2 regions of the Pseudomonas sp. UMAB-40 genome follow, and region 2 is predicted to be linked to the other one. Evidence: riboswitches for the same ligand, from Rfam matches in the RefSeq annotation. Region 2 holds a riboswitch; the other holds the start of a gene.
The links. Region 2 has a riboswitch for cobalamin ahead of cobO (cob(I)yrinic acid a,c-diamide adenosyltransferase). Riboswitches for the same ligand answer to the same signal wherever they lie in the genome.

Region 1: linked by a shared signal. The riboswitch ahead of cobW (cobalamin biosynthesis protein CobW) and the one ahead of cobO (cob(I)yrinic acid a,c-diamide adenosyltransferase) in region 2 are both predicted to bind cobalamin.

The regions. Positions count from the first base shown of each region.
Region 1 covers NZ_LT607573.1:49,122-64,833, forward strand. Annotated here, with positions in the region: gene K0F88_RS26725 (NADH:flavin oxidoreductase/NADH oxidase family protein) at 1-756, shown strand, start outside; gene poxB (ubiquinone-dependent pyruvate dehydrogenase) at 841-2,565, shown strand; gene K0F88_RS26735 (phospholipase D-like domain-containing protein) at 2,681-4,327, opposite strand; gene K0F88_RS26740 (VWA domain-containing protein) at 4,430-5,041, opposite strand; gene K0F88_RS26745 (ATP-binding protein) at 5,095-6,093, opposite strand; gene cobN (cobaltochelatase subunit CobN) at 6,288-10,154, opposite strand; gene cobW (cobalamin biosynthesis protein CobW) at 10,158-11,219, opposite strand; cobalamin riboswitch at 11,317-11,532, opposite strand; cobalamin riboswitch at 11,710-11,938, shown strand; gene K0F88_RS26760 (CbtB-domain containing protein) at 12,057-12,248, shown strand; gene K0F88_RS26765 (CbtA family protein) at 12,260-12,964, shown strand; gene K0F88_RS26770 (cobalamin biosynthesis protein) at 12,961-13,374, shown strand; gene cobM (precorrin-4 C(11)-methyltransferase) at 13,473-14,219, shown strand; gene nfuA (Fe-S biogenesis protein NfuA) at 14,317-14,901, opposite strand; gene K0F88_RS26785 (acyltransferase) at 14,959-15,712, opposite strand, start outside.
Region 2 covers NZ_LT607560.1:105,202-120,913, reverse strand. Annotated here, with positions in the region: gene K0F88_RS15570 (DUF3108 domain-containing protein) at 1-533, opposite strand, end outside; gene purN (phosphoribosylglycinamide formyltransferase) at 542-1,192, opposite strand; gene purM (phosphoribosylformylglycinamidine cyclo-ligase) at 1,192-2,250, opposite strand; gene K0F88_RS15555 (DUF2066 domain-containing protein) at 2,634-3,692, shown strand; gene K0F88_RS15550 (AI-2E family transporter) at 3,731-4,804, shown strand; gene hda (DnaA regulatory inactivator Hda) at 5,035-5,739, shown strand; gene K0F88_RS15540 (C40 family peptidase) at 5,954-6,580, shown strand; gene K0F88_RS15535 (C40 family peptidase) at 6,800-7,336, shown strand; gene K0F88_RS15530 (O-methyltransferase) at 7,359-8,012, shown strand; gene K0F88_RS15525 (sorbosone dehydrogenase family protein) at 8,132-9,445, opposite strand; gene K0F88_RS15520 (hypothetical protein) at 9,513-10,097, opposite strand; gene K0F88_RS32435 (hypothetical protein) at 10,096-10,230, shown strand; cobalamin riboswitch at 10,253-10,484, shown strand; gene cobO (cob(I)yrinic acid a,c-diamide adenosyltransferase) at 10,565-11,176, shown strand; gene K0F88_RS15510 (cobyrinate a,c-diamide synthase) at 11,187-12,587, shown strand; gene bluB (5,6-dimethylbenzimidazole synthase) at 12,584-13,234, shown strand; gene cbiB (adenosylcobinamide-phosphate synthase CbiB) at 13,231-14,139, shown strand; gene cobD (threonine-phosphate decarboxylase CobD) at 14,132-15,124, shown strand; gene K0F88_RS15490 (cobyric acid synthase) at 15,121-15,712, shown strand, end outside.

The DNA.
Region 1 (15,712 bases), on a different contig from region 2:
CTGGCGGAAAAAGCCGGTTTCACGGGGGTGCAGATTCATGCGGCGCACGGCTACCTGCTCAGCCAGTTTCTCTCGCCCTTGACCAACCGTCGCACGGACCGTTGGGGAGGTTCGCTGGAGAATCGCGCCCGTCTTTTGCTGGACGTGGTCAGCGCCGTTCGCCAAGCCGTGTCGCCACAGTTTTGTGTCGCGGTAAAACTGAATTCCGCAGACTTCCAGCGCGGCGGTTTCGACGCCGACGACGCCCGCCAAGTGATCCAGTGGCTCAACGACCAGCCACTGGATTTGCTGGAACTCTCTGGTGGCAGCTACGAAGCGCCGGCCATGCAAGGCGAAGCCCGCGACGGCCGGACCCTGGCCCGGGAGGCGTACTTTCTGGAAATGGCCGGCGAACTGGCCAGCGTTGCGAGCATGCCGGTGATGGTGACGGGCGGGATCCGACGCCTGGCCATCGTCGAACAGGTGCTCGACAGCGGCATCGCCATGGCCGGTATCGGCACGGCACTGGCCATCGAACCGCAACTGGTCAAACGCTGGCGCGAAGGCCAGAACAGCCACCCGCAATTGCCGCCGATCCGCTGGAAACGCAAACCGCTGGCGGCCCTGGCGAGCATGGCCGTGGTGAAATTCCAGCTGCATCGCCTGAGCCGTGGGCGCAAGACCCGGCCACAGGTTTCGGCGCTATGGGCGTTGATTCTCGATCAGCTGTACATCGCCCGGCGCACGCGCCAGTACCGACAGGCGATGGGCAAGTAATCACACATCCGGGTGAGTCATGGTTGCCACAGTGTTGTCCTCTTTTAACCCCCGAGGACAATTCATTGATCACTGGAGCATCCCATGGCGAAAATCACCCTTGCCCGGCAACTGGCAACCACCCTTGAACAGGCCGGCGTCAAACGCATCTGGGGCCTGACGGGCGACAGCCTGAACGGCCTGACCGAAGCCCTGCGGACCATGGACAGCATCGAGTGGATGCACGTGCGTCACGAGGAAGTTGCAGCGTTCGCCGCCGGTGCCGAAGCGGCGGTCACCGGCGAACTGGCGGTGTGCGCTGGCAGCTGTGGGCCGGGCAATCTGCACTTGATCAACGGGCTCTTCGATTGCCATAAAAACCATGTGCCGGTGTTGGCCATCGCCGCACAGATTCCGTCCTCGGAAGTCGGCCTGAATTACTTTCAGGAAACCCACCCGCAGGAACTGTTCAAGGAATGCAGCCACTTTGTGGAACTGGTGAGCAACCCGGCGCAGATGCCCCAGGTGCTGCATCGGGCGATGCGCAGTGCCATTCTGAATCGCGGCGTGGCGGTGGTGGTGATTCCCGGCGATGTGGCGCTGCAGGAAGTCGAAGACAACCTCAAACCCTGGCCTGCGCTGTCGAAACCCCGCACCCTGCCCGCGCCTCAGGACCTGGATCGTCTGGTCGAATTGCTGAGCCAAAGCAAAGCCGTGACGTTGATGTGCGGTGCTGGCTGCGCGGGTGCCCACGATCAGGTGGTGGCATTGGCCGACGCCCTCGGCGCGCCGGTGGTGCATGCATTGCGCGGCAAGGAGCATGTGGAGTGGGACAATCCGTTCGACGTCGGCATGACCGGGCTGATCGGCTTCAGCTCCGGTTATCATGCGATGCTCAACTGCGACACGCTGGTGATGCTCGGGACTGACTTTCCCTATCGGCAGTTCTACCCAACCGACGCCACCATCATTCAGATCGACCACGACCCGCAAGCCCTCGGACGGCGCACCACGCTGGATCTGGGCATCGCCGCCGATGTTGGCGAAACCCTCGCCGCGTTGCTGCCGCGCCTGCCTTATCGTGGTGATCGAAGCTTTCTCGAGTCATCCCTCACACACTACCAAAAGGCCCGACAGGGTCTGGATGACCTGGCTCAACCGTCGGCGCCGGGCCGGCCTATTCATCCGCAATACCTCACTCGCCTGCTCAGTGAACTGGCCGATGACGATGCGATCTTCACCGCCGACGTGGGCACGCCGACAGTCTGGGCCGCGCGTTATCTGAAAATGAACGGCCAGCGCCGATTGCTTGGTTCGTTCAATCACGGCTCCATGGCGAACGCGATGCCCCACGCCATTGGCGCGCAAGCGGCGTTTCCTGGGCGGCAGGTGATTTCGCTGTCCGGCGATGGCGGCTTCAGCATGTTGATGGGGGACTTCATTTCGCTGGCGCAACTGAAACTGCCGGTGAAAATCATCGTCTACGACAATGCCTCGCTCGGATTCGTGGCCATGGAAATGAAATCCAGCGGGCTGCTGGACACCGGCACGGACCTGCACAATCCGGACTTCGCGGCGATGGCCAATGCCATGGGGATCCTGGGGATTCGTGTCGAGGAATCCGAGGCGCTGGAACCGGCCTTGCGCCGCGCGCTGGCGCATGACGGGCCCGTGCTGGTGGACGTGGTGACCGCGACTCAGGAATTGGCGATGCCACCGACGATCAAGCTGGAACAGGCAAAAGGGTTCAGTTTGTACATGCTCAAAGCGGTGATGAGCGGGCGTGGGGATGAAGTGATCGAGTTGTCGCGAACGAATCTGTTCCGCTGACGCGCCCGAACCGCGTCGCCCCATCGCGAGCAGGCTCGCGCCCACAGGATTTGTAAACGCCCGAGATCCAGTGTGGGAGCGAGCCTGCTCGCGATGGGGCCCATGAGACCAACGATTACTGCCCGGAAAAACGCAGTCGGGACAACTGACGCAAATCCCCCTCGACATAATAATCATCAGTCCAACTGTCATCCGCCACCAACGGATGCACCTCCTTGAGCGCCAGTTTTTTCGCAAAATACCGAAACCGGTAATGCTCATAAAACCGCAGCAATTCCAGACCATAACGATCGGCCAGATCGGTATCGCCGCGAATGATCAGGTAGTTCTCGTCATTGCTGTTACTGGCCGCCGCACTGAGGTTATGGCTGCCACTGATGATCGTCGGTGAGTCGCTGGTGAAGTCCGTGACGATGGCTTTGGTGTGCACCAGCAGGTTGCCCTTCTGGCCTTTCTTGTTTTCCATGAGCCAGCCTTCCAGCCCGGTGTTGAGCAGCGCAACCGTGGTGAATTCAGCGCTGCGGTCGGCATGAAACCCGGTGATTTTGCTCGCGGAATTTTGCAGGCCATAGCGCAGGATGTCGTCGTGGGGCTTACCGAGCAACGCGTTGAGGATAGCGTCGGGCAAGGTGAACGCGGTAACGAACAGCACGTCTTTTTTTGCCTCGGTGATGATGTCGACGAACTCATGCAAGTCGCCCTTGCCCGAGCGCGGTGAGAATCCGGCGAACAATGGTTGGCTCGGGTCCATCGGGTTGTGTTGGGTGATCCATTGCCGCGTGGTGCCGACATCCGCCGGTGTGTTCCAGACCTGTTTGAAGGTTTCCAGGTAGCTGGCGCCGACCCGAGGATCGTCCAGCACATGCACCACATTGGCCTGACGGTAGATGCCGTTGGGGGTGAAGTTGGTACTGCCGCAAAGCACGGCTTCAGGCTGGCGCAGCCCCGTTGCATCGAGACGACTCAGGACCATGAATTTGTTGTGGAAAATGCTGTGAGTGACCCGGCCGCGCTTGTTCGCCGCCGGAAGCTTTTCCAGGCTCGCTTCGTTCATGGCGGTGGTGTCTTCACCCAGTTGCGCGTGATAAAGGACGCGCACGTTCACGCCGCGTTCGTGCGCCGCGTTCACCGCATCGACAATCACCGGTAACTGGTACTCGTAGATGGCGATATCCAGAGCCCACTGGCTGTCGATGGCCCGCGCGATAAACCCGAGCATGCGCCCGAGTAAACCGTTTTCCAGCCATTGGCGCGGGGCATCGGGCCAGTCTTCGATAGACGGCTTTTCTTTGCCGCTGAGGAGCGCGTCGAGCTCGGGAAACTTGCGCTGGAACGCCTGACTGGCGGCCACGGCGCGGTTGAAATTGACACTCTGGTTGCCGGGATGGCCGTCGTCGGAAGTGACCGTCACCTCCAGGGATTCGCCCAGTTGCGGCGCATTGGCGCTGCCGTAGGCCAGATAGACCCGGTATTGGATCGTCAGCCCCGGATTGACCGCGTAATCGGCCCAGCGAAATTTCTGCAACGGCGCGATATTGCTGGGGGTGGCGTGGTATTGAGGGAAGGTATGGGGCTTGCCCGGGAACGTCAGGCTGTTGAATAGAAACTGCCAAGGTTTGTCGCCCTGCTGCTTTTCGATGGCGAAACCCAGCAGGCCTTTGCGACGGGGTTCGGCCACATCCATGGCCAACAGCACGCCATTGGTGCCGGCATAAGCTTTGACGCGGAAATCGTTCTGATGATTAACGGCAAGTGCGCGCATGATTCACTCCTGTGATCGAATGCACTCAGAGCATAGGGGAGCGATGCGGATTCGCCATGATTCTCCGGGACCGCGATGGGGCCATTGCAAATAACACAATTTTCAGCCGGAGATCAGCTCATCAATGTGCCGATAATCCGCTTGCAGCGCTGCAGCCATCTGTCTGGCCCGACCTAGCCGAATCGGCCCGCGCTCGATATCAATCAATAACCCCGGGCAATCCAGCACCGGTAACCCTGGCCAGTCCTTCAATCGCCCATCGGTCACCAGCAGCAGCCTTTGTTGTTCCGCCGGAAAGCGTTTTTGCCGTATCGCCAGCCAACGCCCCGCTTCGCCCAGCGCCGCCAACAACGGCGTCCCGCCGCCCGCACCCAGACCATCGAGCCAGGCACGCAACCCCGCTGACGCTTTCAAGCCTTCTACCTGCCACTTCGGCGCCTGACCGCTGGCGGTCAACAAGGCCAGGCGCGCGCGTTGGCGGTACGCGTCGTCGAACAACTGAGCAAGTAATCCCTTGGCATCGCTTAGAGCCTGATGACGGCGTGTCGAGGCCGATGCGTCGACGATCACCAGCCACAGCTCATGGGAGGAACGCGTGCGCAGGTGGAACAGCACATCTTTGCGCTGACGCGGCCGACCATTGAGCAAAGTGCCGGGCCAGTTGATCGAGCCGCTGCGCGCAGCGTGACGCTTGCCCTGCTTTCCGTTGTCCAGCCGTCCTGCGCGGGGTCTGGCATTCGCCCCCGCGTCAGATCGAGGGCGAATGCCTAGGGCTTTTTTGGCCAGCTCGGCACTTCACGTCGGGCGCCGACCGGCAGCGCCTGAGCGGGCATTTCGCCCCATTGGCCCTGGCCTTCGCTCGGGCTGGAAGATTGCGCCGAGGGCGACTGATTGTGTTGCGGCGCTGGGGGCGATTGCTCGCGGCGACGATGACGCAGGGCAAACTCGGCGACGGCGTCGATGTCTTCCTCACCGATGGCGCTCGCCCCTCGCCATGCGGCGTGGGCACGGGCCGCGCGCAACCAGACCAGATCGGCGCGCAGGCCATCGACCCCAGCGGCAAAACAGCGCTCGGTAATCTGCGCCAGTGCGGCATCATCCAGCGGGATGTTCGCCAATGCGCCGCGCGCCTTCTGGCAGCGTTCACGCAGGGACTGCTGCTGGCTTTCCCACTCGACGCAGAAACCCTGCGGATCGCTGTCGAAATCCAGACGCCGACGGATGATCTGGCCACGTTCGGCCGGTGCAGTGTGACCACTGAGGGCGACGTTCAGGCCAAAACGGTCGAGCAGTTGCGGACGCAGCTCGCCCTCTTCCGGGTTCATGGTGCCGATCAATACAAACTTCGCCGAATGCCGATGGGAAATGCCGTCGCGCTCGATCAGATTGGTGCCGCTGGCGGCCACGTCGAGCAACAGGTCAACGAGGTGATCGGGCAGCAGATTCACCTCATCGACGTACAGTACACCGCCGTCGGCCTTGGCCAGTACGCCGGGGGAAAATTGCGCGCGGCCTTCGCTCAGGGCGGCGTCGAGATCGAGGGTGCCGACCAGCCGTTCTTCGGTGGCGCCCAGGGGCAAGGTGACGAATTGACCGCTGGCCAGCAAGTCCGCGAGGCCTCGGGCGAGGGTTGACTTGGCCATGCCGCGTGGGCCTTCGATCAGCACGCCGCCGATCTTGGGATCGATGGCGGTCAAGTAGAGCGCGAGCTTCAGATCGTCGGCGCCGACCACGGCGGAGAGGGGGAAATGTGGGGTGTCGGTCATCTTCAATACTCGGTCATGGTCGGTAACAGCGATCTCAAGAACACACTCAAAACCTGTGGCGAGGGAGCTTGCTCGCGTTCGGCTTCGAAGCAGCCGTAGATACTGACACTAAGGTATGCCTGACAAAATGTGCCTTCAGGTTTTGGGCTGCTGCGCAGCCGAGCGGGAGCTTGCTCCCTCGCCACAGGTCCATTTCAGCTGTCTTCTTCTATATCCAGCAACAGGTTTTCCAGGGCCTCGCGATACGCGCCCGGTTCCTGCCACATCCCCCGCTGCTGCGCTTCGAGCATGCGCTCGGTCATGTCGCGCAACGCATGCGGATTATGCTCACGCACAAAATCCCGGGTCGCCGGATCGAGCAAATACGCATCCGCCAGCAATGCGTATTGATGATCGCCGATCAGCTGGGTCGTGGCGTCGAAGGCGAACAGATTATCCACCGTCGCGGCCAATTCGAATGCGCCTTTATAGCCGTGACGCTTCACGCCGTCGATCCACTTCGGATTCGCCGCCCGGGAGCGGATCACCCGGTTCAGCTCTTCCTTCAAGGTGCGGATCTTCGGCAAATCCGGCTGACTGTGATCGCCATGGTAACTGGCCGCCGCTTCGCCGCTGAGGCTTTCCACGGCGGCGAGCATGCCGCCCTGGAATTGGTAATAGTCATTGGAATCGAGCAGATCATGCTCGCGATTGTCCTGGTTTTGCAGCACCGCCTGCACCTGGCTCAGACGCTGGGCGAATTGTTCGCGGGCGGCGGTGCCTTCATCGGACCCGCCGTAAGCGTAGCCGCCCCAGTTCAGGTAAACCTCGGCCAGGTCTTCGCGGCTTTGCCACAGACGGCCGTCGATAGCGCCCTGCACGCCTGCGCCATAAGCACCGGGTTTGGCCCCGAAGATGCGCCAACCGGCCTGACGCTTGGCCGCTTCTTCATCAAGGCCCGATTGCATCAGCGCTTCACGTTCGGCGCGCACTTTGGCGGCCAGCGGGTTGAGGTCGTCCGGTTCGTCCAGCGCGGCGACCGCTTGCACGGCGGCGTCGAACAGGCGGATCAGGTTGGCGAAGGCATCGCGAAAGAATCCGGACACGCGCAACGTCACATCCACCCGCGGACGGTCGAGCAAGCTCAGTGGCAGAATTTCAAAGTCGTCGACCCGCTGACTGCCGGTGGCCCAGACCGGGCGCACGCCCATCAGCGCCATGGCCTGGGCGATGTCGTCGCCGCCGGTGCGCATGGTCGCGGTACCCCAGACGGACAGGCCGAGCTGACGCAGGTGATCGCCGTGGTCTTGCAGATGCCGTTCGAGAATCAGGTTGGCCGACTGGAAACCGATGCGCCACGCGGTGGTGGTTGGCAGATTGCGCACGTCCACCGAGTAGAAATTGCGCCCGGTCGGCAGCACGTCCAGTCGACCGCGACTCGGTGCGCCGCTGGGGCCGGCCGGGACAAAGCGGCCGCTCAAGGCGTCGAGCAGGCCGCGCATTTCTGCCGGGCCGCAGGCGTCCAGGCGTGGTGCGACCACTTCGCGCAGACTCTCAAGGATGGCGCTAACGTCAGTCCACATAGAACCCTGTGGGAGCTGGCTTGCCCGCGAAAGCGCAGTGTCAGGCGACAATGAGTTGTCAGATACACCGCCTTCGCGGGCAAACCCGCTCCCACAGGGGTTTTGGCTGGCTTGAGATGGGGTCAGTGTCAGCGAGATCAACTGGGCGGCGAAAAGCTCCAGCCGTTCGCGGGTATCGCCAGCCGTGCGCCACACTTGATCAGTAACGCTCAGCAGCTCTACGGGCCGCGGCCCGGTCCATGGCTCGGCCAACGCACAATCCAGCGGATCAAACCCCAGTTCAAACGCCTTGGACAACGCCCGCAATAAACTGGATTGCGCCCCACGTCCATCGCCACGGGGAATGCGCAACAGCGCCAACAATGTATCAATGCGCAAGCGCCCGGTCGGCGACTCGCCAAAGATGTGCAGGCCATCGCGTATCTGCGACTCTTTCAAGTCGCACAGGTACGTGTCCAGCCGCGGCAACCAGATCGCCGCATCAGCGTCGCTGTTGAGTTTTTCGTCCAGTTGCAGTTCACGGTCGATGTGCGTGTCGCGCACCAGTTGCAGGATGTCGCGCTGCAACTCTCGGGCGCGGCGCGGATCGAGCAATTGCGCTTCGTAATACTCGTCGGCCAACAACTCGAGGTTGCGCAGCGGACCGTAGGTTTCGGCGCGGGTCAGCGGCGGCATCAGGTGGTCGATGATCACCGCTTGGGTGCGACGCTTGGCCTGGGCGCCCTCGCCCGGGTCGTTGACGATAAACGGATAGATGTTCGGCAGCGGCCCGAGCAACGCGTCCGGCCAGCAGTTTTCCGACAGCCCGACACCTTTGCCCGGCAGCCATTCGAGGTTGCCATGCTTGCCGACGTGAATCACGCCGTGGGCGCCATAGGTGTTGCGCAGCCAGAAGTAGAACGCCAGGTAGCCGTGAGGCGGCACCAGGTCCGGGTCGTGATACACCGCACTCGGATCAACCTGATAACCCCGCGCCGGTTGAATGCCGACGAAGGTCAGGCCAAAGCGCAACCCGGCGATCATCATGCGTCCGTCACGGCACATCGGATCGCTTTCGGGCGTGCCCCAACGCTCCAGCACCGCTTGCTGATTGGCTTCGGGCAATCGGTTGAACATCAGCCGATAGTCGTCCATCGCCAAACTTTGCGCGCAGGGACGCTGATCAAGGGTGTCGAGGTCGTTGCTGACGCCCCCGAGCAATTGTTGAATCAACGCAGTGCCGCTGTCCGGCAACTCGGCGGGCAACGGATAACCTTCTGTGTACAGCGCCCGCAGGATGTTCAGCGCGGCGGCCGGGGTATCGAGGCCCACGCCGTTGCCGATGCGCCCATCGCGGGTCGGGTAGTTGGCGAGGATCAGCGCGATGCGTTTTTCGCTGTTCGGTACCCGGGCCAGATCGATCCAGCGCCGCGCCAGTTCGGCGACGAAATCCATGCGCTCCGGTTGCGCCCGATAGCACACCACGTCCGACTGACTGCGCTCGCTGCGCCACGCCAAGTCCTTGAAGCTGATCGGCCGGCTGATGATCCGCCCGTCCAGTTCCGGCAACGCGATGTGCATCGCCAGATCACGCGGGCCGAGGCCCTGTTCACTGGCGAGCCAACCCGGCTCGTTGTCCTGGGCGCAGATCGCCTGGATCACCGGAATGTTGCGTCGAAACGGCCGCAGATGCGGCGCTTCGGGGCTGGATTGAGCGAAACCGGTGGTGTTGAGGATCACCCCCGCCTCGACTTCGTCCAGCAGGTCCTCGACCACCGACAGGCAGCCGGGTTCTTTCAGACTGGCCACAGCAATCGGCAACGGGTTCAAACCCGCCGCCTGCAAACGCTGGCAGAAAACATCGATGAACGCGGTGTTCGCCGCCTGCAAATGCGAGCGATAGAACAGCACCGCCGCCACCGGTTGACCGGCCTGCCAGTCGGCTTGCCAATCGTGAAGGTCAGCGGGGCTCTTTTGCGGGTGGTAAATCGCTGTGCGCGGCAGGGTTTGCGGCTCGGCCCAGGCGTAATCGCGATCCAGCCAGCGATTGGCCAGGCAGCGGAAAAAATCCAGGCCATTGGCCATACCGCCCTGACGCAAAAACTGCCAGAGCCGGTCGCGGTCGTCGGCGGCCACGGTACTCAGGACGCTGAGTTCCGGGTCCGGGCGATCATCGCCGGGCACCAGAATCAGCTGAACACCGCGCTGGGACAGCTCCACCAGACGCTCGACCCCGTAACGCCAATAGGCGATGCCGCCGTGCAGCGAGATCAGGATCACCTTGGCATGACGCAGCACTTCGTCGACATACAGGTCGACCGACGCGTGATTCTGCACCTGCATCGGGTTGGCCAGGCGCACGCTCGGGTAATCGTCAGGCAGTTGCTGCGCCGCTTCGGCGAGCAGCGCCAGGCTGGAGTCGCCGCTGCACAGGATCACCAGCTCGGCGGGGGTTTGTCCAAGGTCGGCAATGTTGTCATCCGACACGAAACCGCCGGGCTGGGTCCTGAGCAGGTGCATGGCTTAAACGCTGAGCGCGGCGCGCAGTTGCGCTTCAAGCAGCGTGGCGTCCAGTTCTTGGCCGATCAGCACCAGGCGCGTGGTGCGCGCTTCATCGGCGCCCCACTGACGGTCGAAATGCTTGTCGAAACGCGTGCCCACGCCCTGTATCAGCAGGCGCATCGGTTTGTTCGGAATCGCCGCGAACCCTTTGACCCGCAGGATGCCGTGCTGGACCACCAGTTGGGTCAGCGCGTCCAGCAGCAGGCTTTCGTCGGCTTGCGGCAGCTCAATGGAGATCGAATCGAAGGCGTCATGGTCATGATCGTCTTCACCTTCATGGTGGTGATCGTGATGGCTGTGACGGCTGTCGATGTGTTCTTCGGAACCGGCGCCGAGGCCGATCAGCACGTCCAGTGGCACGCGGCCTCTGCTGGCTTCGATGACTTTGACCGCTGGCGGCAGCTCTTCGGCGACTTCCAGGCGCACGCGAGCCAGGTCTTCCGGGCTGATTAGGTCGGCCTTGTTGAGGATCACCAGGTCGGCGCTGGCCAGTTGGTCGGCGAACAGCTCGTGCAACGGCGATTCGTGGTCCAGGTTCGGGTCGAGTTTGCGCTGGGCATCGACCTGATCCGGGAACGCGGCGAAAGTGCCAGCGGCGACGGCCGGGCTGTCGACCACGGTGATGACCGCGTCAACGGTGCAGGCGCTGCGAATTTCGGGCCACTGGAAGGCTTGCACCAGCGGTTTAGGCAGGGCCAGGCCCGAGGTTTCGATGAGGATGTGGTCGAGGTCGCCGCGACGGGCGACGAGTTCGCGCATCACCGGGAAGAATTCTTCCTGGACGGTGCAGCACAGGCAGCCGTTGGCCAGTTCGTAGACGCGGCCGTTGGCTTCTTCTTCGGTGCAGCCGATGGAGCACTGCTTGAGGATTTCGCCGTCGATGCCCAGCTCGCCGAACTCATTGACGATCACCGCGATGCGGCGACCCTGGGCGTTGTCGAGCATGTGCCGCAGCAAGGTGGTTTTGCCCGAGCCGAGGAAGCCGGTAACGATGGTGACGGGGAGTTTGGCCAGTGTTTTCATCGGATGCCCTTTGGCAAGGTGGCGGGCATACGGGACGACAATCGCAGCGACGGGCGCGCGCGGAAGAGTTCGCCACCGGATCACCCCGCCCGGTTGTAGTGAGAATCTGTGTCGAGGCAGGTCTCCTGGCTGACGGTGTGCCGGGCTTGTGGGCCTGGCATTCGCTGCGCCTTCCCGCGAACCCGCTGAACAGGGTTTGCAGTGGCGTGGCAGCGAACATCACCGTTCACAGTTGCGGGGGCAGCCGCGGCATCGACCGCGTTCCCTTCTTAGCTTCGGCAAATGCCGAAGAACCTCGAAAGCGCAAGGCTACGCATGGTGTGGGGGCGGGTCAATGTCTTGTGGCGCCCTCACCGGCCCCTTCGCGGGCAAGCCTCGCTCCTACAGGACGGCAGTGCTTTTGTAGCAGCGAGGCTTGCCCGCGAAGAATTCACCTCGGCATCGAAATGAGAACCCATGCCAATTGACGCCAAACCCCCGCCCATGCTCTCCTACACGCCTTGTTACGGGTGCCCTTCACAGGGTGAAACGGGAAACCGGTGAATCATGTGCTTTACTCAAAGCCATGTCAGTCCGGTGCTGCCCCCGCAACGGTAAGCGAGCGAAGCGTCAGATCCACTGTGCCAGCAGTTCGGCATGGGAAGGTGATGCTTGCAGGTTCAGGCGCAAGCCTTGGCCCCTCGTGAGCCCGGAGACCGGCCCGCAACACAAAGTGACCCTTACGTCACTGAATAACAAACCCGCGGTGGGCGGGCGCTGTTTGAACCTCTGCGCGCCCGACTCGCAGGGGTCTTCCATGCGCTCTATTCACCCGCTGACAGACCAGAGGGATGCGCCATGTCGATCATCAGCAGTACCGACCATAGCTCCGCCAGCACCACCACAACCCTGAGCCAACGTCTGATCGCCGCCATGTGCGCGTCGATCCTTGGCGCGTGCCTCGTGTATTTCGCCGGTTTCTCGCACATCGAAGCGGTGCACAATGCCGCGCACGATACCCGTCACAGCTCCGCCTTCCCGTGCCATTGAGACCTGCCGACATGATCAAGCGTATAGCGCAAACCGCAGGTTTCACCGGACTGCTGGCCGCCCTGCTGCTGACCCTGCTGCAAAGTTTCTGGGTCTCGCCGCTGATTCTGCAGGCCGAAACCTACGAAAAATCCGAGCCGGCCGCTGTTGAAGTTCACGAACACGCCGCCGGTGTTGCCGCTCACAGTCACGACGCTGAAGCCTGGGAACCGGAAGACGGCTGGCAGCGCGTGCTGTCGACCACGGGCGGTAACCTGGTGGTCGCCGTCGGCTTTGCCTTGATGCTCGCCGGTCTCTACACCTTGCGTGCACCGACCAAAACCTCCCAGGGCTTGCTTTGGGGCCTGGCCGGTTACGCGACGTTCGTGCTGGCGCCGACCCTCGGCCTGCCGCCTGAACTGCCGGGCACTGCCGCAGCGGATCTGGCCCAACGGCAACTCTGGTGGATTGGCACGGCCGCCTCCACCGCTGTCGGCATCGCCTTGATTGTGTTCAGCCGTCACTGGCTGATGAAGATCCTCGGCGTGGCGATTCTCGCCGTTCCGCACGTGATCGGCGCGCCGCAACCGGAAGTGCACTCGATGCTCGCGCCGGAAGCGCTGGAAGCGCAGTTCAAAATCGCGTCGCAGCTGACCAACGTCGCGTTCTGGCTGGCTTTGGGCCTGATCAGCGCCTGGTTGTTCCGCCGCAAAAGCGATGGCCAATACCACGCATGATTGATACCCGCGCAGCGCCGACTTTAGTGGTCGGCCTGGGCTGCCAGCGCGGCTGCCCCGCCAGCACGCTGCGGGCGTTGATCGTTCAGGCATTGCAGGCTCATCAAATCGGACTTCACCAGATCAAGGCCCTGGCCAGCATCGACTTGAAGCGTAATGAGCCTGGCCTGATCGAACTCGCCGAACAACTCGCGTTGCCGCTGATGTATTTCAGCCGTGAGCAATTGGAAGGTTATAAACCGCAACTCAGCCATCATTCGGACATCGCGTTCGAACGCACTGGCTGCTACGGCGTGGCGGAAAGTGCCGCCCTGGCCCTGGTCGAACACCTGGCCCAGGCACCGGCGAAACTGCTGATTTCGCGACAAAAATATGCACAGGCCACCCTGGCATTGGCCTGCGTTGCGTAAGATCCCCGATAATCCCCACCTTCGATCATGAGCAATCTTCATCTGAAGCCTTGCCCAAGCCCCTTTTCTGACAGACTCTTTATTCAAAGGAACGGACGATGACCGTCTACTTCATTGGCGCAGGTCCCGGCGACCCGGAACTGATCACCGTCAAAGGCCAACGGCTGATTCGCAGTTGTCCGGTGATCATTTACGCCGGCTCTTTAGTGCCCGCCGCCGTGCTCGAAGGCCATTGTGCCGAACAGGTGGTCAACAGCGCCGAACTGCACCTGGAGCAGATCATCGAACTGATCAAGACCGCCCATGCCAACGGTCAGGACGTGGCGCGGGTGCATTCGGGTGATCCGAGTCTTTACGGGGCGATTGGTGAGCAGATTCGCTATTTGCGTGAACTGGGGATTGCGTTTGAAATCGTTCCTGGGGTTACGGCGACGGCGGCTTGTGCGGCGCTGTTGGGGGCTGAACTGACGCTACCCGACGTTTCACAGAGTGTGATTCTGACCCGCTACGCCGACAAAACCGTGATGCCGGCCGGTGAAGAACTGGGGAGCCTGGCCCAGCACGGGGCGACCATGGCGATTCATTTGGGGGTTAATCATCTGGAGAGGATTCTGGCGGAATTGCTGCCGCATTACGGCGCCGACTGCCCGATTGCGGTGATTCACCGGGCGACCTGGCCGGATCAGGATTGGGTGGTGGGGACGATTGCGGACATTGCCGCGAAGGTTGAAGCGAAAGGTTTTCGGCGCACGGCGTTGATTCTGGTGGGTCGGGTGTTGGGTAGCGATCAGTTCAGCGAGTCGTCGCTGTATCGCGCGGGGCATGCGCATCTCTACAGGCCATAGGACCCCAACGCGAGCCTGTTCGCGATGGGGCCAGTGAATTTCACCCATAAAAAAACGGCACTCACGGGTGCCGTTTTTTCATTTCGCAGCGAACACCTTAGTAGTAGGCGTTTTCTTTCTGCGTATGGTCCGTCACATCGCGTACACCCTTGAGCTCGGGAATGCGCTCAAGCAAGGTGCGCTCGATGCCTTCGCGAAGGGTGACGTCTGCCTGGCCGCAGCCCTGGCAACCGCCGCCGAACTTCAGCACGGCGATGCCGTCTTCGACCACATCGATCAGGCTGACCTGACCGCCGTGGCTGGCCAGCCCAGGATTGATCTCGGTTTGCAGGTAGTAGTTGATACGCTCATTGACCGGGCTGTCAGCATTGACCATCGGGACTTTGGCGTTGGGCGCCTTGATCGTCAGCTGGCCGCCCATGCGGTCCGTGGCATAGTCGACGACCGCGTCATCCAGGAAAGCTTCGCTGAACGAATCGATGTAGGCGGTGAAGCTTTTGAGCCCCAACGCGGTGTCTTCAGGTTTTTCTTCGCCCGGCTTGCAGTACGCAATGCAGGTTTCGGCGTACTGGGTGCCAGGCTGGGTGATAAAGACGCGGATGCCAATACCCGGGGTGTTCTGCTTGGAGAGCAGATCAGCCAGATAATCGTGGGCGGCGTCGGTGATGGTAATAGCGGTCATGGAAACTCCTCGCAGGCTTGGGCGCAGTTTACGCCAATCATCGCGCCGTACAAAGTCCTAGTATTTTTGTCGGGAAAGAGCCAGAGCCGCGTTATTCGCTGATTCGCCGTCGATCCACTCTTTAAGCCACCGATAGCTGCGTTTTTCTACATATTCGTAACTTGCCCAGGACGCCACGCCGATGGCCACCACACAAACGGCGAACATCAGGTAAGGATTTAGCCCATAACGCTGTGCGACAAACCCGCCAACCGACAGCACCAACACGTGCATCAGGTAAACCGAGTAGGAACAATCGCCAAGCACCCTGAACAGCCGGGAGTTCTCGACATAGCGCTCCAGCGCCATACACGCCATCACCAACACCGCACCGGGGACGCCCCAGGCCAGGAAGCGTGGCTGCGGCGCCAGGTTATAAATCGCCAGCAACGCGCCGCCAATCCCCAACAAGGGCAGCCAGAAACCGGGTTTGATCCAGCCGCGCCGATAGATCATGCCGATGGCGATCCCCAGCAAAAACTCATAAACAATGTCCGAGCGGTAGAACTCGCTGATCCAGCCATAACCGGTCCACGCCTGGCACACCGCAAACAGCAACGCCGCGACGATCAGCAGCCGAACCTGCAAGCGGAACAGCAATGCCCAGGCAAACAGCACGTAGAACAGCATTTCGTAGTTCAGCGTCCAGCCGACATTGAGGGTCGGATAGATCCCGTAGCCACCGGGGTTTTCCGTGGGAATGAATAACAACGACAGCAGGAAATGTGACCAGTCGACCGTCTGGTCCGGCAACACAGGCTGTGCGAACACG
Region 2 (15,712 bases):
TCGATCTGACCGGCCTTGGTGTCGACTTTTTCCGAGCCCAGCACGCGGAAGTCATACGTATCGACTTCGCCATCATCGACGACCTGATAGCTCATGCTTTTCTTGCCAGCGGCTACGTCATGCTGCAAGGCCAGTTGATAGGTGGATTTGTCGACCATGCCGCGATTGAGCGGGATCTTGACCGCCTCACCGCGATCGGTGCCGGTGACCATCTTGTTGGTCCAGTCGAAGTCCAGGTCGGCTTTCTTGGCTTTACCCAGACCACCGCGTTCGAAGTGGTAGGACTGGGGCAGTAACGTGTCCTTGTCCAGGGTCAGGGTGCTTTCTTCAGTCAGGCTGGCGATCATCATCGAGGCCTTGAAACTGAGCTTCCAGACGCCGTTGGCACCCTGGGTCAGGCTGCGTTCAGCCGTGCCACTCATGGGCAGCTGCTTCCAGTCGGCGGTGTAGCTGGCGGAGAAAGGTTGAAGTTCTGAAGCCTGCGCAAAAGGCAGGGCAAACAGAGCGCAAGCGAAGAGCAAGGCGCGACGCATAAAATCTCCTAGTTTCGAATCAAGTGGCCGCTGGCCGCGAGTAACTTTCCATCCAGTAAAGCACCTTGTTCACCGAGCGATAAACGGCCTTCGGCAAACCAGCGTACAGCCATCGGGTAGATCAGGTGCTCCTGAGCATGGACCCGCTGCGCCAGACTCTGCGGCGAATCGTGCAACTCTACCGGTATTACTGCCTGTACGACCAGTGGTCCGCCATCAAGTTCCTCGGTGACGAAGTGTACGGAGCAGCCATGTTCCGTGTCGCCGGCTTCCAGCGCGCGCTGATGAGTGTGTAACCCTTTGTATTTGGGTAGCAGCGAGGGGTGGATGTTGAGCAGGCGACCCGCGTAGTGGCGCACGAAGTCAGCGCTGAGGATGCGCATGAAACCGGCCAGTACCACGAGTTTGGGGTTGAAGGCGTCGATCAGTTCGATCAGCGCGGCATCGAAGGCTTCGCGACCTTCGAAAGCTTTGTGATCCAGGGAGCGGGTGTCGATACCCGCGTCCCTGGCGCGTTGCAGGCCGTAAGCGTCGGCGCGGTTGGAAATCACCGCGGCGATGCGGACCGGGCTGTCGCCGGTCCGCGTGCTGTCGATCAAGGCCTGCAAGTTACTGCCGGTGCCGGACAACAGCACCACCACATCACAGGTCTGGGACATCAATGAGCCTTGAGGTTCTTCAGTTCTACCTGGGCCGCGCCTTCGGCAGCGGTGGCGATCTGACCGATAACCCAAGGCTGCTCGCCGGCTTCACGCAGGACGTTCAGCGCCGTCTCGACGTGTTCCTGGGCAACGCAGATGACCATGCCGACGCCGCAGTTCAGCACGCGATGCATTTCGTTTTCGTCGACGTTGCCTTTCTCTTGCAGCCAGTCGAATACGGCAGGACGGGTCCAGCTCGCGACGTCAACCACGGCTTGGGCGCCTTTTGGCAGTACGCGCGGGATGTTGTCGAGCAGGCCGCCACCGGTGATGTGGGCCATGGCTTTGACCGCGCCGGTGTCCTTGATCAGCTTGAGCAGCGGCTTCACGTAGATGCGGGTCGGGGCCATCAGCAGGTCGGTCAGCGGTTTGCCGTCGAGCTGGATGTTTTCGATGTCGGCACCGGACACCTCGATGATCTTGCGGATCAGCGAGTAGCCGTTGGAGTGCGGGCCGGAAGACGGCAGGGCGAGCAGGGCATCGCCGGCAGCGACTTTCGAACCGTCGATGATTTCGGATTTTTCCACGACGCCGACGCAGAAGCCGGCCAGGTCGTAGTCTTCGCCTTCGTACATGCCAGGCATTTCAGCGGTTTCGCCGCCGACCAGGGAGCAGCCGGACAGTTCACAGCCAGCGCCGATGCCCGTCACGACCTGGGTCGCAGTTTCGACGTTCAGCTTGCCGGTGGCGTAGTAATCGAGGAAGAACAGCGGCTCGGCGCCGCAGACCACCAGGTCGTTCACGCACATGGCCACCAGGTCGATGCCGATGCTGTCGTGCTTGTTCAGGTTCAAGGCCAAGCGCAGCTTGGTGCCCACGCCGTCGGTGCCGGAAACCAGCACGGGCTGCTTGTAGCCGGCCGGGATTTCGCAGAGGGCGCCGAAACCGCCCAGGCCGCCCATGACTTCCGGGCGCGCAGTGCGCTTGGCGACGCTCTTGATGCGTTCGACCAATGCTTCACCGGCGTCGATGTCTACACCGGCGTCCTTGTAGCTCAGGGAGGGTTGCTTGCTCATGATCCAGGCCTTTAGGGGGGATTCAGGGGTAACGACCGAGTCCAGTGGGACCGCCGAAATAAACGAAGGCGAGCGCCTTGCACGAATTTCAGGGTGCCCGGCTGTTGCCGGTCTGCGAAGGCGCGCGATTTTATCAGGCTTGAAGGGCAGCGGCCATCCTCACGCCGACGGCAGGGGCATATCGGCTGAAAAAAACCGGTATTGTCCGTGTTGGTCGCCGCCTCGATGGCTGTATAAGGTATCGCGATTAACCGTCTATCGTTAGGACAGTGCGAAAACTTAGTCAGATCGTGGTGAATGTTTTGCGCAGGGATGTGGTCACAGCCTTGCTCGATCATCTTCATGCGGTCTGTTCCAGCCGCTCTCGTCGTCAGGAATCTTCCATGCGTTTTTTTTCCAGATTTTTATTTGCAGGCTGTTTGTCACTGGTCAGCCTGGCGAGTCATGCCGAAACCGTTAAAGGCCTGTATCAAGTGCGCGAGCCTGTTAGCAGTCAATCGACTGAGGAGCGCGATCAGGCGACCCAGCGCGCGCTGGACACCTTGGTGCTGCGCCTGACCGGCGATCCCAAGGCTGTGCAAAGTCCGGGGTTGGCGGCGCTGCGCAAAGATCCGCAACAAATCATCAGTCAATACGGTTTCGACGCTGGCCCGCCGGAAGTGCTGAAAGTCGATTTCGACCCGGCCAGTACCGAACAAGCCTTGCGCCGCGCCGGGTTGTCTTTGTGGGGGGCGAATCGGCCGTCGATCTTGAGTTGGTGGTTGAACGACTCCGCCGAGGGATCGAGCCTGGTGGGCGATGGTCAGGCCAGCGCCGCGCCGTTGCGTCGCGCGGCACAACACCGTGGTCTGCCGTTGCGTCTGCCATTGGCGGACCTGAGTGAGCAACTGGTCGCTACGGCGCCGAACCTTGAAGGCACGGATGCCACGCCGCTGCGCGCAGCATCGGACCGTTACAACGCTGACGCCTTGCTCGCGGTGCATGCCCGTGAAGAGGGCGGCCAGTGGCAGGCCAAGTGGAATTTCTGGTTGGGCGACAAGAAAGAGGCGGGCAGCGTACAAGGGGCGGATCAGGCTGCTGTGGCCGATGCGGTGATGCTGGCTGTCAGTGAGCGTCTGGCACCGCGGTTTGTCGTCAAGCCGGGGGCGTCGGGCGAACAATTGCTGGAAGTGCAGGGCATGAACCTGGAGCGCTACGCCGCCCTTGGGCGCTTGCTGGAGCCTTTTGGTGCGCGCCTGCAAACGGTCGACGGCGAGCGCATTCTTTATCGGGTCAATGGCAGCGCCGAGCAGTTACGCTCGCAACTGTCCCTGGCGAAGTTGCAGGAGGTTCCGGCCGGTGAGGCGCCTGCACCGGCAGCGCCTGCGCAGCCAGCCGAGGGTGCGGCGCCGGTCGTTGCGCCAACACCGGCGCCGGTGCCGCAGCTGAGATTCCGTTGGTAACGTTTTCTTTCTTTATATAGATGCATATGGAGTGGTACATGGCCGATACGCGGCGTTGGTTCTGGTTGGGTGGGGTGGTTCTGCTCTGCGTGTTTGTCTGGTTGTTGCATCCGATCCTGACGCCCTTTCTGGTCGCGTTGCTGCTGGCGTATCTGTTCGATCCGCTGGTGGATCGGCTGGAAAAGGCCGGCTTGTCACGTACCTGGGGCGTGGTGGCGGTGTTTGCGTTGTTCACCTTGATCTTCACCACATTGCTGTTGGTTCTGGTGCCGATGCTCGCCAAGCAGTTGTTTCGCTTGTATGAACTGGCGCCGCAGATGCTCGACTGGCTGCAGCACACCGCACTGCCGTGGGCGCAATCAAAATTCGGACTGTCGGATAACTTCTGGAAGTTCGACAAGCTCAAGGCCGCGATCAGCGAACACATGGGCCAGACCACCGACATCGTCGGGGTGGTGCTGAGTCAGGCGACGGCGTCCGGGCTGGCGCTGATTGGCTGGCTGGCAAATCTGGTGCTGATCCCTGTCGTGAGTTTCTACCTGCTGCGGGACTGGGACCTGATGATGGCCAAGATCCGCAGCCTGCTGCCCCGTGATCGTGAAGAACGCGTCGTGACACTCGCGGGCGAATGCCATGAAGTGCTCGGTGCATTCGTTCGCGGGCAGTTGCTGGTGATGCTGGCGCTGGGCGTGATCTATGCCGCGGGCTTGATGCTGGTGGGGCTGGAACTGGGGCTATTGATCGGTCTGATCGCAGGTCTGGCGGCCATTGTGCCGTACATGGGGTTTGTCATCGGGATCGGCGCGGCGTTGATCGCCGGCCTGTTCCAGTTCGGTGGCGATTTGTATCCCATGATTGGCATCGTCGCGGTGTTCATGGTCGGGCAGGCACTGGAAGGCATGGTGCTGACGCCGCTGCTGGTGGGCGATCGTATCGGCCTGCACCCGGTGGCGGTGATCTTCGCCATTCTGGCGGGGGGCGAACTGTTCGGCTTTACCGGCGTGTTACTGGCGTTGCCGGTGGCGGCGGTGATCATGGTGCTGGTGCGCCATGTGCAAGATTTGTATAAGGACTCTGATATCTACAGCGGTGTCGACGAACCGCAGCTATAAGAGTCGTTGAAGTCCTGTGGCGGGCGGCCTGGTTGCATGCCAGGTCGGCCCGTATCCCCCGCACTGCTGTCACATGCGCCGCCAAAGAAACTGTCATCAAACCAGGGCGTTAACGCAAACCTTTGATTTTGCTTGTGGTCTGTCGCATTGTGCGACCCGCCTCACGGGTATAAACTTCGCAAACTTTACACAGAGGCCACTAACGGTTCCTTTGGAACTGTTCAGTCAGCATGAAACCGATTCAGCTGCCCCTAGGTGTGCGTCTGCGTGATGACGCTACCTTTATCAACTACTACCCAGGCGCCAATGCCGCTGCACTCGGCTATGTCGAGCGGCTATGCGAAGCCGACGCCGGCTGGACCGAAAGCCTGATTTATCTCTGGGGCAAGGACGGGGTAGGGCGCACGCACTTGTTGCAGGCAGCCTGCCTGCGCTTCGAACAACTGGGGGAGCCGGCGGTGTATCTGCCGCTGGCCGAGCTGCTGGACCGCGGCATCTCGATCCTCGACAACCTCGAACAATACGAACTGGTCTGCCTTGATGATTTGCAGGCGGTGGCCGGCCGGGCGGATTGGGAAGAGGCGCTGTTCCATCTGTTCAATCGTCTGCGCGACAGCGGTCGGCGTCTGCTGATTGCTGCATCAACCTCGCCACGGGAATTGCCGGTGAAACTGGCTGACCTGAAATCGCGCCTGACCCTGGCACTGATCTTCCAGATGCGTCCGCTCTCCGACGAAGACAAATTGCGCGCCTTGCAACTGCGCGCCTCCCGTCGCGGCCTGCACCTGACCGATGAAGTCGGGCATTTTATCTTGACTCGCGGTACCCGCAGTATGAGCGCGCTTTTCGAGCTGCTTGAACGTCTCGATCAGGCCTCCCTTCAAGCTCAGCGCAAGCTGACGATCCCGTTCCTCAAAGAAACTCTAGGCTGGTAAAACCTAAGCCTGGCGGGGGTTTTGACATGTTTCAGGCGCCAGAAAATCCGCTTTCCTACAGGGTTGCAGGCTGCGCGAGTGTCTAAATGGGGCTTAAGCGCTTAGATGTAATCGCGAAACCGGGAAGTCACATAAAGTTCGATTGAATTTGCAAATGAGGATGATAGCGGGCATAGTCTCGGCTTCTTTACAACTATCAGCCACGGTCGTGCCCATGCTAAAGCGCTTCGCACCCCTCGTGCCTCTCGCACTCGTCACCCTGTTGTTCGGTTGCGCTGCCCACTCCCCAGTGACTCAGCAAGAGCAACAACAGCAGGTCAAGAATTCAGTTACAGCGCAGTCTTCTTCCGTTCTTTTCCAGGAAGAGCTGGCCACCGATAAGGAACTGGCAGACTTCGCCGATGGCAAGTCGTACCAGCTTCCAGTTCTGGCCGACAGCATCCTCGAGCGTGGCATGTCCCTGATCGGTACCCGTTACCGTTTCGGCGGTACCTCCGAGGCTGGCTTCGATTGCAGCGGTTTCATCGGTTATCTGTTTCGTGAAGAAGCCGGCATGAACCTGCCGCGCTCCACTCGCGAAATGATCAACGTCGACGCTCCGCTGGTTGCTCGCAGCGCGCTGAAGCCGGGTGATCTGCTGTTCTTCGCCACCAATGGTCGTCGCGGTCGTGTCAGTCACGCCGGGATCTACCTGGGTGACAATCAGTTCATCCACTCCAGCAGCCGAAAAAGCGGTGGTGTCCGGGTCGATAGCCTGGGCGACAGCTACTGGAGCAAGACCTTCATCGAAGCCAAGCGCGCTCTCGCGATGGCCCCGACCGTGGTCACTGCACGCAAATAAGGCTTAATCTGTCGCCACGTTGGTGGTGACAACTGCCTCTTCGCAATGAAGTAGGCGGACAGTTTGTAAGGCGAACTTAAAGTCTTACTTGAAGTTTGGCGTATAGCCGCTAGAATCCAGATCTATTATTGATGGCAAACCGCCTGCGTCCTGCGCAGGCGGTTTTCTTTTCTGTCTTCCCGGCAGAAAAAGCCGCAGCCAGATCAGGATGTTCTGCTTATGACGATGTCGGCCCGCCTCGCAATCATGTTCTTCGCAGCGCTGCTCAGCGCCTGCGCCAGTCGCACACCGCCACCTGCGCCGGTGGTTCGCGCGCCCATTGTTTTCGGTAACCCGCAACCCTTTTCCCCCGAGGCAGAAGACGTGCTGTTCCGTGCGCTGGGTCTGGTGGGCACGCCGTATCGTTGGGGTGGCAACACGCCGGATTCGGGCTTCGATTGCAGCGGCCTGATCGGTTACGTCTACCGTGACGTCACCGGTATTTCCCTGCCGCGAACCACCCGCGAAATGATCAGCATGCAGGCGGCCAGCGTCGGCAAGGAAGGCTTGCAAACCGGTGACTTGATCTTCTTTGCCACCAATGGCGGCTCCCAGGTCAGCCATGCCGGTATCTACGTCGGCGAAGGCCGCTTCGTTCATGCGCCGGCCACTGGCGGCACGGTGAAGCTGGACAGCCTGTCCAAGGCTTACTGGCAGAAGGCTTATCTGAGCGCCAAGCGCGTTCTGCAGCCTGAACACCTGGCGCGTAACCCGTAGCGTCCTGTCCGAAGAGGTTGTCATGACCGCTCGCACTCTCAATCTCGACGATGCCCTGTATCAATACCTGCTCGACGTTTCCCTGAGGGAAACGCCGCTGCTCAAGCGCTTGCGCGATGAAACCCAGGCGATGCCCATGGCGCGCTGGCAGGTAGCGCCGGAGCAGGGGCAGTTCCTCGCGTTACTGGTCAAACTCATTGGCGCCAAGCGCTTGCTGGAAGTCGGCACTTTTACTGGTTACAGCGCTTTGTGCATGGCCGCTGCGTTGCCAGAGGGCGGTTCGCTGATCTGCTGTGATATCCCTGGCGACTACAACGCTATCGCACGCCGTTATTGGCAGGAAGCGGGGCTGGCCGAGCGCATTGACCTGCGTCTGGCGCCCGCGCAGGAAACGCTCGCCATGCTGGATCAGCCGGGGCAATTCGACCTGATCTTCATTGATGCCGACAAGTCCAACTATCCGCACTATCTGGAGCATGCCCTGCGTCTGCTGCGGGTCGGCGGGCTGGCGGTGTTCGATAACACGCTGTGGAGTGGGCGAGTGCTTGAGGAGAATCCCGAGAGCGCAGACACCCGAGCCATCCAGGCGCTCAATCGCGCCTTGAAGGATGACGCGCGTGTGGATCTGTCGTTGTTGCCGTTGGGTGATGGGCTCACGCTTTGTCGTAAACGCTAAACGCGAAGCCCTTGTGGGAGCGAGCCTGCTCGCGATAGCGGTGCGTCAGGCAACATCATTGCTAGCTATGCTGACGCAATCGCGAGCAGGCTCACTCCCACAAGGGATATGTGTTGCAGTTACTTCGTGGCCGACACCCGCCACACCTTGTTCCCCACATCATCGGCCACCAGCAAATCGCCCTGCTGATCAATCACCACTCCCACGGGCCGGCCCATGGCTTTCTCATCGTCATTGAGGAACCCTGTCAGTACATCAACCGGCTGCCCGGTCGGCTTGCCTCCCGCGAACGGGACGAAAATAACTTTATAACCACTGTGCGGCTTGCGGTTCCATGAGCCGTGCTGGCCGATGAAGGCGCCTTCCTTGAATTGCGCGGGAAGTGTGTTGCCCTCGGCAAACGACAGGCCCAGCGATGCGGTATGCGGGCCGACCGCATAATCCGGCGCAATGGCCTTGGCCACCAGATCAGGGTTTTGCGGCTCGACGCGAATATCGACATGCTGGCCGTAGTAGCTGAAGGGCCAGCCGTAGAACCCGCCGTCCTTCACCGACGTGATGTAGTCCGGCACCAGGTCGCTGCCGATTTCGTCTCGCTCATTGACCGCCGTCCACAGGGCGCCGGTCTGAGGTTCCCAGGCCAGGCCGTTTGGATTACGAATCCCCGAAGCGAAGATCCGGTGATTGCCGGTGGCGCGATCCACTTCCCAGATCGCCGCGCGACCTTCTTCCTGATCCAGACCGTTTTCGCCGACGTTGCTGTTGGAGCCGACCGTGACGTACAGCTTGCTCCCGTCCTTGCTGGCGATAACGTTTTTGGTCCAGTGGTGATTCAGCGTGCCACCCGGCAGGTCGACCACCTTGATCGGCTGCGACTTGATCGCGGTGTCGCCATTTTCATAGTGAAAGCGCAGCAAGCGGTCGGTGTCGGCGACGTACAGGTCGTTGCCGACCAGGGTCATGCCGAAGGGCGAATTGAGGTTTTCCAGGAACACCGTGCGGGTTTCGGCGATGCCGTCGTGGTCCTTGTCCCGCAGCAACGTGATGCGGTTGGGGCTGGGGACGCCGGCACCGGCACGGCCCATGACTTTGCCCATCACCCAGCCGCGAATGCCTTTGCCATCATCAGGTTTCGGTGGCGCGTTGGTTTCGGCCGCCAGCACATCGCCGTTGGGCAGCACGTAGAGCCAGCGCGGGTGATCGAGCCCTTCGGCAAATGCCGCCACTTGAGTGCCCGCCGCAGCGGTGGGTTTCGCGCCATCCGGCCAGCCGATCGCCGGGGCGATGTTCACCGTCGGGATCAGGGTCTTGTTCGGTTCGGGCAGCTTGGGTGACGGGCCGGTGCCGTCGGAGACTTGCAGGCTGGAGGTTTCGCCACAGGCGGCGAGCCCTCCGGCGAGCACGATGACGAGAACGAGCTGGGGCTTGCGCATGCTGGTCTTCCCTATGAGTGCATTGTCTTAATCATAGAGAAGCTTAAGCACGCGATGGTTCAACCGGTCAGCCGCGGGCTTCCTTGAGCAGCACAGCGATGCCGGGGTGATAGTTGCCGGCTTCGTTGCGCAACTTGCGGTAGGCGTATGGGAAATACCAGGCCACGGCGCAGCTGTGTTCCTTTTGCAGGTCGTCGACCATGTCCTGGAGTTCTTCCGGCGTCGCGCTCTGCTGGGCCTTTTGAGGCGCAACGAACAGGCAGCCGAGTTTCAGGTCGCTGGAATAGCTGATGCGTTTGGCGTCGCTGGTGATGTCCTGCAGCGCCTGGGTCAGGTTCAGGTTATTAACCCGCGGCCAGCGTTGCGTGGTCTGGAGGTAGGCGCGCTCTTCAGTGGAGGCGATAAACAGGTCGGCGCGGCTGTTGCGTTCGCCTTCTTCGTTCTGTTTACGGGTCGGCGTTTGTTGCAGCGTGACCATTTCCGCCATCCACGCTGCGGCGGAGAGCAGGCCAAGGTTGGCTTTCTCGTCGTACCAATATGGCGTGTCGTTATCGCCGCGCACGGCGTTGTAGCGGTCGATACAGTCAAACCAGCGTTCCAGCACCGGTCGCAGGAATTCCAGCCTCGGATTGCTGATGATCATGCCTTGCATGTTGCTCACCCTTGTAATTGTGTTGTTGGGTTTGTGGCGCTTTGATATCACTGCTGACAGTGTGGTGCAAGATGGGCGTCAGGTAATTGATGGGCGGCAGTATATCGAGCGCTCGCGCTTTGTCTTCAATTGACGCTCCACCCCCAACCCTCTAACCTTCGCGGCTTGTTTCAGGTGCTCTGTGGCGATGGCCGACAGAGTGAAACAGGGAAGCCGGTGAGTGACTATCGCCAAGCGACGAAACGTCACGATCCCGGCCCTGCCCCCGCAACGGTAAATGAGTGAACACTGCGTCTTGAGCCACTGTGTCGACTGACATGGGAAGGCGCGCAGTCCGGCGCGAGCCGCTCATGAGCCCGGAGACCGGCCTGATTCATCCAACGGCATCACGGTGGGCGATGCCAGGCTTCTTGCCGTCTATTCTTGTGCCTGCCCGCCGTTATCCAGCCTCAACGGAGAGCTCCCCCATGACTGATTCCCCTGATCGTGACGAACGCCACCTGGCGCGCATGCAGCGCAAAAAAGCCGTCATCGACGAACGCATCGCCAACTCGCCGAATGAGTGCGGCCTGCTGCTGGTGCTGACTGGCAACGGCAAAGGCAAGAGCAGCTCGGCCTTTGGCATGCTCGCCCGGTCCATGGGCCACGGCATGCAGTGCGGCGTGGTGCAGTTCATCAAGGGCCGTAACAGCACTGGCGAAGAGCTGTTCTTCCGGCGCTTTCCGGAGCAGGTGCGTTTTCATGTGATGGGCGAGGGCTTCACCTGGGAAACCCAGGACCGTCAGCGTGACATCGCCGCCGCCGAGGCCGCGTGGGCGGTGTCCCAGGAGCTGTTGCGTGACCCGTCGATCGGTCTGGTGGTGCTGGATGAGTTGAACATCGCCCTCAAGCACGGCTACCTCGACCTCGATCAGGTACTCAGTGATTTGCAGGCGCGTCCGCCGATGCAACACGTGGTGGTCACCGGTCGCGGCGCCAAACCAGAGATGATCGAACTGGCCGACACGGTCACCGAAATGGGCGTGATCAAGCACGCGTTCCAGGCCGGGATCAAAGCGCAAAAAGGCGTCGAGTTGTGAGCTGCACTTTATGAACAGCCATCGTCAATGCCCAGCGGTATTGATTGCCGCGCCGGCCTCCGGTCAGGGCAAGACCACCGTCACCGCCGCGCTGGCCCGTTTGCACCGCAATCAGGGGCGCAAGGTCCGCGTGTTCAAATGCGGCCCGGACTTTCTCGACCCGATGATTCTCGAGCGCGCCAGCGGTGCGCCGGTGTATCAACTGGACATGTGGATGGTCGGCGAGCAGGAAAGTCGTCGTCTGTTGTGGGAAGCGGCCGGGGAGGCCGACCTGATCCTCATCGAAGGCGTCATGGGCCTGTTCGACGGTACGCCGTCCAGCGCTGACCTGGCGCGGCACTTCGGTGTGCCGGTGCTCGGGGTGATCGACGGCACGGCCATGGCGCAGACCTTTGGTGCGCTGGCGTTGGGGCTGGCGAAGTATCAGCCGGACCTGCCGTTTGCCGGTGTATTGGCCAATCGCGTGGGCACGCTGCGTCATGCGCAATTGCTCGAAGGCAGCCTGACTGAAGGCTTGCGCTGGTATGGCGCCTTGTCGCGGGAAACCGGGATCGAATTGCCGAGTCGGCATCTCGGTCTGGTCCAGGCCAGCGAGTTGAACGATCTCGACCTGCGCCTCGATGCGGCGGCCGAATCGCTGGCCAGCAGTTGCGATGTGGCGCTGCCGCCCGCCGTGGAATTCGCCGGACCCGACGTGATCGCCGCCGAGCCTTTGCTTAAAGGCATCCGAATTGCCGTGGCCCGTGATGAAGCGTTCGCCTTCACCTACGGCGCGAGCCTGGATTTGCTGCGGGCCATGGGCGCCGAATTGCTGTTCTTCTCGCCGATCCGCGATGTTGATTTGCCGGAAGCTGACAGCCTTTATCTGCCGGGCGGTTATCCGGAACTGCACCATGTGGCGCTGTCGCAGAACACCCCGATGCTCGACGCGATCCGCGCCCATCATGCTGCCGGCAAGCCGTTGCTGGCCGAGTGTGGCGGGATGTTGTACCTGCTCGATTCATTGACCGATGTCGAAGGCACTCGCGCTGAACTGGTGGGCTTGCTCAAAGGTGATGCGGTGATGCAAAAGCGTCTGGCCGCGTTGGCGTTGCAAGCGGTTGAGTTGCCGGAAGGTTCGCTGCGTGGGCACACCTATCACCATTCGTTGACCAGCACCGAACTTGAGCCGATTGCTCGTGGGCTGAGTCCGAATGGCGGGCGTGGGGCGGAGGCGGTTTATCGTGAGGGGCGGATGACGGCTTCTTACGTGCATTTTTATTTCCCGTCGAATCCTTCGGCGGTTGCCGCACTGTTTGCGCCCAACTGTGAGGACGCCTTCGCGAGCAAGCCCGCTCCCACAGTTGAAGATGTGTTGTCTGAAAAAACGCGGTCCACTGTGGGAGCGGGCTTGCTCGCGAAGAGGCCATGACCGACAACGCATTCAGCAAGGCCGAACGCGAAGCGGTGTACCGGGCCATTGCCGAACGTCGCGACATGCGCCACTTCAGCGGCGGCACGGTCGAGCCGTCGTTGTTACGACGCCTGCTCGAAGCCGCCCATCAGGCCCCCAGCGTCGGCCTGATGCAGCCCTGGCGCTTCATCCGCATCAGCGACCGGGCCCTGCGCGGCAAGATCCAGCAGCTGGTGGAAGAAGAACGCATCCGCACCGCCGAAGCCCTCGGCGAGCGCACCGACGAATTCATGAAGCTCAAGGTCGAAGGCATCAATGACTGCGCCGAGGTGTTGGTCGCCGCGCTGATGGACGATCGCGAGCGCCACATCTTCGGTCGACGCACCTTGCCGGAAATGGACATGGCCTCGTTGTCCTGCGCGATCCAGAACCTCTGGCTGGCCTCCCGAGCCGAAGGTCTGGGCATGGGCTGGGTGTCGCTGTTCGAGCCGCAAGCGCTGGCGGACCTGTTGGGTTTGCCGCCCGGGGCCAAGCCGTTGGCGGTTCTTTGCCTCGGCCCGGTCAAGGAATTCTATCCGGCGCCGATGCTGGTACTCGAAGGGTGGGCGCAGGCGCGTCCGCTCAGTGAGTTGCTGTATGAAAATTATTGGGGAGTGAGTCAATGAGTGTGGCGTTATTGAGTGTCGCCGCGGTTGCGCTGGACGCGCTGCTGGGTGAACCCAAACGCTGGCATCCGCTGGTGGCGTTCGGCCGTTTTGCCGACCGCATCGAGCAACGTTTCAACGGTGAGGGACGTGGCTGGCGCAGCCATGGCGTCACCGCGTGGGTGATCGCGGTCGTGCCGCTGACCTTGCTCGCCACGGCGTTTTCCTGGGCGCCTTATGTCGGCTGGATTGTCGAAATTCTCGCGCTCTATTGCGCCCTCGGCATGCGTAGCCTCGGTGAGCACGTCGAGCCGGTGGCCAAGGCTTTGCGCAGTGATGATCTGGACGAAGCCCGCAAGCGCGTGGGTTATTTGGTCAGCCGTCAGACCGCCGAACTGGATAAAACCGAAGTGGCCCGCGCCGCCACTGAATCAGTCCTGGAGAACGGCAGCGACGCGGTATTCGCTGCGCTGTTCTGGTTTGCCGTGGCCGGCGCGCCCGGCGTGGTGCTCTATCGCTTGAGCAACACCCTGGATGCCATGTGGGGTTATCGCAACGAACGCTTCGAACGTTTCGGTTGGGCGGCGGCGAAGATCGACGACGTCCTCAACTACATTCCTGCGCGCCTGGTGGCGTTGACCTACGCGCTGCTGGGCAAAACCCGACTGGCGTTGAAATGCTGGCGCACCCAGGGCCCAACCTGGGACAGCCCCAACGCCGGGCCCGTCATGGCGGCCGGCGCCGGTGCGCTCGGCGTCGAGTTGGGCGGGGCGGCGATCTATCACGGTGAACTGCATCAGCGTCCGCAACTGGGCGAAGGCGTGCCGGCGGATGCCGATTCCATCGACCGTGGCTGGCAATTGGTTCAGCGCGGGGTATGGTTATGGCTGCTGATTCTCTGCGTGGGAGCTGAATTCTATGCTTGAGCACGGTGGTCGCTTGCGCAAGGCAGCGCTCGAATACGGCATTGCTGAAGCTGACTGGCTGGACCTGTCCAGCGGCCTCGCGCCGTGGCCATTCCCGATCCCGGACATTCCGTCGCGCGCCTGGGCTCGCTTGCCGGAAACCGATGACGGTCTGGAGCAGGCCGCTTGCGATTTTTACGGCACCGGACAGGTGCTGCCGGTGGCCGGTTCGCAAATGGCCATCCAGTTGCTGCCGCGTTTGCGTCGGGCCGGTAAGGTCGGCGTGCTGTCGCCGTGTTACGCCGAACACGCGCACGCATGGCGCAGCAATGGTTACATCGTGCGCGAAGTGCTGGAGCAGGAAGTCGACTTCTATATCGACAGCCTCGACGTGCTGGTGGTGGTCAACCCGAACAACCCGACAGGCTTGAGCCTGAGCCCGAGTCGCCTGCTCGACTGGCACGCCCGACTGGCCTCGCGCGGCGGCTGGCTGGTGGTGGACGAAGCGTTCATGGACAACACGCCGGCGTTGAGCCTCGCACCGTTTGCCCATCAGGTCGGCCTGATCGTGCTGCGTTCCTTCGGCAAGTTTTTTGGCCTGGCCGGTGTGCGATTGGGCTTTGTGCTGGCCGAGCGCAAGTTGCTCAAGTTGCTCGCCGAGCAGGTGGGCCCGTGGGCGGTCAGCGGGCCGACACGCGTGTTGGGCCAAGCCTGTCTGCTGGACACCGAAGGCCACGCAAGGCAGCGCGCGCGCAGCGAAGAGGCCAGCAAACGCCTGGCGCTTTTGCTTGGGCAGTATGGTTTGCAGCCGCAGGGTGGTTGCGCCTTTTTTCAATGGCTGATGACCGAGCATGCCGAAGCGCTTCATGAATTCATGGCTCGGCGCGGCATCTTGCTGCGGTTGTTCAGCCACAACAGCAGCGTGCGTTTCGGCTTGCCGGCGGATGAAGCCGATTGGCGGCGTCTTGAGCAAGCGCTTCAAGCCTTCGTAAAGGACAACCAATGACAACGTTGATGGTGCAGGGCACCACTTCCGACGCCGGTAAAAGCACGCTGGTGACGGCGTTGTGTCGCTGGGTCACGCGTCAGGGTGTGCGCGTCGTGCCGTTCAAACCGCAGAACATGGCCCTTAACAGTGCCGTGACCGCCGACGGTGGCGAGATCGGCCGCGCCCAGGCGGTGCAGGCCCAGGCGGCCAACCTTGAACCGCACACCGACATGAATCCGGTGCTGCTCAAACCCAACAGCGACACCGGCGCCCAGGTCATCATTCATGGTCGCGCGGTCACGACCATGAACGCGGTCGCCTATCACGACTACAAAGCCATCGCCATGCAAGCCGTGCTGGCTTCCCATGAACGATTGAGCGCGGCGTATCCGGTGGTCATGGTCGAAGGCGCAGGCTCGCCGGCCGAGATCAATCTGCGTGCCGGCGACATTGCCAACATGGGCTTTGCCGAAGCGGTGGATTGCCCGGTGGTGTTGATCGCCGACATCAATCGCGGTGGGGTCTTTGCGCATCTGGTGGGCACGCTGGAACTGCTGTCGCCGACCGAGCAGGCGCGGGTCAAAGGCTTCATCATCAACCGATTTC